Linked DNA regions of Sediminitomix flava. Each later gene encodes a partner of the first gene's protein in a complex. Links are inferred from orthologs where the notes say so. Each region holds a gene or a part of one and is shown on either strand. Other genes may lie near its edges. The genes, in order: tsaD and tsaE.

Region 1 (3,216 bases):
CTTAAAACACTTTCCCCAATAGAGGCATACAGTTTATTGAGATGCATAGACTTCTGACAAATCATAAAATCTGTATCAAGTTCATTGATACTTAAGCCAGAATTCACTTCTACGGTATTGAGTTTACTCACCGATAAAGCAATTGTATCAGAGGCAATCTTGAAATTGGAAGCACTTCCATTTAGGTTATCAAAAACTAGATGTCCAGGGTTAAATAAACCCTGTTTCATTTGAGGAGCTCCTTCAAGATGATTTTCGTAATGGCTATTTTTGAGCGTTACTTTTTCAATAATGAAAGGGATAGCTTGTTTAATTACTGAATCAGGTTCTACAATAACTTCTTCTGTTGGGACTTGCTCTTTCCCAAGCATCCTAAAAACCCATTCATTTATGTTGTTTGATTCTTCTCGGTTATTCAATACAACATGTGCAGAATCTAAAGTAACCTCATCGATTAGAATTGATGTTCCACTAAGAAGACTTCTGAGTTTATAATCAATAATGACTTCACGTACGGAAATCATTTCTCTTTGGTCAGTGGTATCGTAAACATGAATCTGTTTTAGACTCATTTCATCGAACCAATTGATATTAACTTCCCCGATGGTTGTAGGGTAGCCCGTCTTTTCACTAAGAAATTCGGTAACAAAATTGATCAACTGACCTTGGACGTAGGGAAATTGGACACCTAAAAGCAAAAATATCCAAACAAAAAGGGTTAAAAAGCTCACCCTAGCCAACCAGACGCCAAATCGAGTATTCGAAAAGACTTGATTAAGAATGATATTTTTTAACTTTGCCCCCAAATTTAGTATCTGCGTTAGTCTCGTGATTTTATTTATTAACTGATCATAGATAAATAGCTGGTAGTGATGCAGTCCGTCTACGTCTTAATATTTGATAACAGGCGTATCAATATTTTACAAAAATAAAAAAACTCTCAAGAACCTCACCATATTCTGGGAGGTTTATCAAAAGAGATATTTTATAAGCGATAAAAAATGAAAAAAACAATAATTCTTGCCATAGAGTCCTCTTGTGATGAAACTTCAGCCTCTGTAATCATCAACGGAAAAATTAAAAGCAATATTGTTGCTACTCAGGAAGTTCACCACAAATATGGGGGTGTTGTACCCGAGCTGGCTTCTAGGGCTCATCAAAAGAATATTGTTCCTGTGGTAGATCAAGCCTTGAAAGAAGCTGAGGTTCAGAAATCAGAACTTTCAGCAATTGCATTCACCAAAGGGCCTGGTTTATTAGGTGCATTGCTTGTAGGAGCTTCATTTGCAAAGTCAATGGCTGCTGCACTCAATATTCCCTTGATTGGCGTGAATCATATGCAAGCACATATTTTGGCACATTTTATTGACGAACCTCAGCCTCAGTTTCCGTTTTTATGTTTGACCGTAAGTGGCGGACACACTCAACTTGTCATGGTTCGTTCTCACTTGGATATGGAAGTGATCGGAGAAACACAAGATGATGCTGTAGGTGAAGCTTTTGATAAGACTGCGAAAATTTTAGGATTACCTTATCCGGGTGGTCCACTAATTGATAAGTATGCGCAAAAAGGAAATCCATTGGCTTTTGAATTTCCAATGGTAAGTACAGAAGGACTCAGCTTTTCATTCAGTGGAATTAAGACTTCATTCTTGTATTTCTTCAGAAAGAAGGTGCAAGAAAATCAGAATTTCGTAGATGAAAATATTGAAGATATCTGTGCGAGTGTACAACATACTTTAATCAAGATATTAATGAACAAACTGCGTAAAGCAGCTGCAAAACATAAAGTCAAGAATATAGGAATTGCTGGTGGGGTTTCAGCCAATTCTGGATTGAGAAAAGCAGTAAAAGAAGAAGGTGAGAAAAAAGGATGGGATGTATTTATCCCTGAATTTGAATACTGTACCGACAATGCTGCAATGATTGCAATTACAGCTCATTATAAATATTTAGCGGGTGAATTTGAATCGCTAAATGTTTCGCCAAACCCTAGAATGAAATTTTCAGGTACGAGATAAACAATAAAACTTCAAGAAGTTAGGTAGAGATTCAAAAGTGTCTCTACCTCATGTATTTATTATGGAATTCCTACACGACTTGGTGAATCAGCACAATATTGTCCTTGTGTTGATCATCGTTGGAATATCAGTTGCGCTATTTCTTCTCAACAATCGAATAAAAGCTCAAATTGAAAAGTCTGGAAAAAAGTTAAAGTTAGAGCGTACACACCTCAACTTCTTAAAGAACGCTTCTTCATTTTTCCTCTTATTAACCATTATCATTTTAGCACTATCTGTTTTTCCTAGTTCAAAAAAATACGGGAATACATTATTTGCCAGTGCCGGGGTTATTGCTGCTGTATTGAGTTTTTCAGCTCAGCATGCTTTCGCAAATATTATCAGTGGAATCTTCATTGTCATCTTTCGACCTTTCAGAGTTGGAGATGTCATAGAGATCGGAGGTTATGATGTAATGGGTGAAGTTCAAGATATTACTCTCAGACATACAATCATTAAAGATTATTACAACAAGAGGGTTATCATTCCAAATCAAACCATTTCTACTGACCGAATTGTAAACTCAGACATCGACGATCATGCTATCTGTAGATATTTGGAGTTTCCTTTCCCACAAGATGTAGACTATGACCATGCCTCAGACATCATTAGAGAAATTGGAGCGAAACATCCACTCTCTATGGATTATCGAACTGAAGAACATCTCAAAGAAGGTAGGCCATATATCAAAATTCGTATTGTCAGAATTGAAAAACACGCCATAGTTCTCAGAGCTTATCTTTGGGCTGAAACATCTGATAAATCTTTTGTACTCAAATGCGATGTATTAGAAGAATGTTTGAGACGTTTCCAGAAAGAAGGTATCAGAATTGCATTGTTAGATGATCAACGTGAAGAAAAAAGACTGAATTATTAATCAGTAAGTACTAGGACAAAAGAAAACGAGTGTAACTATCCTTAGAGTTTGCGAAGCTATCTAAGGTTTGATTGATGAGAGTAAGAGTCTTCAGACTCGAAAAAACTACTAAAATGTCGAGTCTGAAGACTCTGGTGTCCATTTATGAGTTCTTAGAGCAACTCTAAGAACAGTAAAGTTTTATCCCGAAAACATTTGTCCTAGCACTTCACAAAGTATACAAGAAAAGCTAGCCCATTTTTGAGCTAGCTTTATTTTGTTGAACATAAAAGAGTTATT
Region 2 (3,125 bases), on another replicon or contig:
AATTACCCCATTCGGGTCTCCATACTTGCTGCTAAAATGAGGTTTAGATCCTTAGATGACATCCCGTATTGTGAAGCTAATACATCATTGGTCATACTCCCTCTGTAAGCATAAACACCTTTTGTAAAACCTTGATGAGCTAACATCAATTTCTCTACACTACCTGTTTCAGATAACGAAATAAGGTATGGTGTAAAAATATTACTAATAGCTGCCGTAGCTGTTTGAGAAACTCTAGATGCAATATTAGGTACACAATAATGAATCACTCCATACTTTTTGAAAGTAGGATTTTGGTGCGTTGTTGGTTCTGAAGTTTCAAAACAACCTCCATGATCGATACTCACATCAATAATAATTGCATTTTCTTTCATCTTGGACACAACCTCTTCAGTCACAACTGTAGGACATCGCCCTTGATTATTTCGAAGTGCTCCGACTACAACATCTGCACGACTAATTGCATCCTCTAGCATGAGGTTGTCAATTGCTGATGTGAACAGGTGAAATTGACCTAATTTCTCTTTTAGTCTACGAAGTTTATAAATATGATTGTCAAAGACTTTTACCTCAGCACCCAAACCAGCAGCAGTTCTGGCGGCGTATTCAGCAACAGTTCCTGCTCCTAGAATAACTACTCGCGCTGATGGTACACCTGTAATTCCTCCGAGTATCACACCTCTACCACCTTTGCTATTACTCATATATTCAGCAGCTACAAGCATAACCGTACTTCCTGCTATTTCACTCATAGCACGAACAAACGGTAATCCTGCGACTCTATCTTCTATATAATTGAATGCTACACAAGTCAGCTTTTTCTGATTAACAGCTTTGAGGTATTCTTTGTTGAGTGAGTTGAATTGCAAAACAGACACGACAGTCTTGCCTTTTCGCATAAAGGAAATTTCCTCTAATGTTGGTGGATTGATCTTGAGAACAATATCAGACTTGAATACGTCCTCATGATTAGAAGTCATGATAGCTCCAGCATCGGCATATTCTTGATCAGAATGATTAGCTCCTATACCTGCACCATTTTCTACCCTAACCTCAAACCCATTTGCAGTCAACACAGTTACTGCTTCAGGCTTAATCATCACTCGTAGTTCTTCCAAGTCTGTTTCACAAGGTACTCCAATTGTCATTCGATTACTTTTACTTACAGCTTCCTCCACCAACAATTCTTGTGGTGTTAATGAAAACTCTTCCTGTCTTGACAATCCCTCCTTTTTATCTTTTTCACCCATCATCATACTTGTGTTTTTAAAGTTTTGAAGTTAGTACGGAGTACACTTGAAAATAGAATAGTTATAAACTACATAATTAATCTCAAAAAAATACCTTTCTCGAGTAATATCCTAGCTATCTAATCTTGAATTTTTGATACTTTTATTTGTCTTCTTGATTCATCAATTGCCTCAATCTCAATCAATAGATATTCATCAGGTATAAAAGATGGAATTTTTGATGGCCATTCAATTAAACATAAATGCCCTGATGAAACATATTCCTCAAAGCCAATATCTAAAGCTTCCTCTTCCTCCCTCAAACGATAGAAATCAAAGTGATAAAATGTATCATCTGCTGATGCATATTCATTCACTATAGAAAATGTAGGGCTATTCACTAAATCAACCACTCCATAAAGATCACAAATCTCTTTGATCAAAGTTGTTTTACCTGCCCCCATATGCCCTTCAAACAACCAAACTGTTTGGTCTTGGGCAAACTCAGCTATTTCTTTTGCAACTCTTGGCAAATCCTTCAATCCCCTACTCTCTAATTCTAAAGTCTCCGTCTGTTTCATCATGCTACAAAATAACTAATTTTTTATGTATCAAGATTCTATAAAAATTGAGCTAAAAAGAAATTATCCGTAAAAAACTTTATAAATACCAAAAAAATCCATGCTATTCTATTAATTTTAAGCTCTACTTGCTAGAATACTGCTATTTTTTGTAGCCCAAAACAATTAAAAATGAAGAAATTCTCGATGCTCTTGTTGTGTGTCGCTTTTTTACAAGGATGCATACCTATAGATGACAGCCTTAGCCCTGTTGCCGAGGAAATAAGTATTCAAGAACAATACGCTTATTTTGATTCACTAATTCTCAATCTGACATACACTGATAATTTCGGACTCGACTCTGCTCATATTAGTATTAATAAAAGCTTCACTTCTCCCGAAGATAGATTAATCTGGAGAGTTGATTCTGCAATTGACATCAATGGAAGAAGACAAAGCAAACGCATTCCATTAGCAATTCCTGCATACTCTCAAAAAGGCTTATACTCTCTTACAGTTTCAGCTTTTGATAAAGCAGGTAATGAAACGCCATTAGCTTATAATTTCGAAATAATAGGTGACACAAGCGCCCCTGTTTTTGAAGAATTAGCGCTTAATCTCACTCAGGTTGATGGAAAATACGCTGCTAGACCCAATGATGAAATTGAAATTTCAGGTCTAGTGAGTGATGATCTTCATATTTCTAGCTTAACATTTGTACTTCCACAAGTTTTCCAAACATTGAGAGGTTCTGCTAAGCAAATTGATATTGCCGAATTACTTAGTAATGTAAGTTCACTAAGAGCGCCTAATAGTATTTCTACAGATGCTCTTGAAGAGGATTTTTCAATTAGTCTTGTTGCAACAGATACATTCAATAATTCGGTGGAAAGAAACTTAGATATACTTTTAGATCTTCCTCCACAATTATCTATTGAAGAAGCAAACCTTACTATGGATGAAAATGAGGTTTCAGTTGTTGAAAACTCTCCGTATACCATTTCAAATTTTAAGGTTATCGATAATGACTCTATTATTTCTGTTAGAAAAACAGTAAGAAAAAGTAATGGAGAGGAAGAAGTTTCAGAAGCAGTTATCAATGAAATAGATTCAATCAATCTTGCTGATTATATTTCTCTTGAATTCACACCTACATCTGCTGTTGGAGAAACAGAAGAGATTACTATTGAAGTTGCCGATAATATCGGAGGTTATGAAAAAGGAAGTATAAAGTCCTTTAATCTCTACATAACAAGCGATGCACTTCCTAAAATGAATGAGGAGGGAATATACATCAATAATGAACTGAAAGGACTATACAGTAATTTAAGTTCTC

The links.
Region 2: the proteins of tsaD (region 1) and tsaE are in contact, whole or in part, in a crystal structure (PDB 6N9A), measured with the Thermotoga maritima proteins. The link is inferred for Sediminitomix flava from one-to-one orthologs. Residues at the interface, in WP_004082750.1 of Thermotoga maritima: Cys10, Asp11, Arg49, His50, Leu82, Gly84, Gly135, Gly136, Glu154, Thr155, Leu156, Asp157, Asp158, Ser159, Glu162, Asp165, Lys166, Arg169, Leu170, Tyr175, Lys213, Thr214, Leu217, Tyr218, Gln221, Arg222, Asn324; in WP_004082108.1 of Thermotoga maritima: Leu37, Gly38, Lys46, Lys57, Val59, Lys60, Ser61, Thr63, Phe64, Thr65, Leu66, Met67, Val69, Pro71, Tyr82, Arg83, Leu84, Asp86, Asp88, Phe89, Asp93, Ile128, Asp130, Glu131, Arg134.

What each region holds. Positions count from the first base shown.
Region 1 is NZ_QGDO01000001.1:1,069,718-1,072,933, forward strand. Bases 130-3,011 are described here. They hold tsaD (tRNA (adenosine(37)-N6)-threonylcarbamoyltransferase complex transferase subunit TsaD), read left to right. Parts: upstream 130-1,001; coding sequence 1,002-2,021; downstream 2,022-3,011. Other genes in these bases: BC781_RS04145 (translocation/assembly module TamB domain-containing protein), read right to left, coding at 130-659; BC781_RS04155 (mechanosensitive ion channel family protein), read left to right, coding at 2,083-2,937. In the rest of the region: more of BC781_RS04145, read right to left, coding at 1-129; BC781_RS04160 (T9SS type A sorting domain-containing protein), read right to left, coding at 3,212-3,216.
Region 2 is NZ_QGDO01000006.1:341,841-344,965, reverse strand. What follows is about bases 92-2,882. They hold tsaE (tRNA (adenosine(37)-N6)-threonylcarbamoyltransferase complex ATPase subunit type 1 TsaE), read right to left. Parts: upstream 1,814-2,882; coding sequence 1,370-1,813; downstream 92-1,369. Other genes in these bases: BC781_RS20560 (hypothetical protein), read left to right, coding at 1,982-2,882; BC781_RS20570 (alanine dehydrogenase), read right to left, coding at 92-1,256. Outside these bases: murI (glutamate racemase), read left to right, coding at 1-1; more of BC781_RS20570, read right to left, coding at 3-91; more of BC781_RS20560, read left to right, coding at 2,883-3,125. UniProt on the Escherichia coli protein: Required for the formation of a threonylcarbamoyl group on adenosine at position 37 (t(6)A37) in tRNAs that read codons beginning with adenine.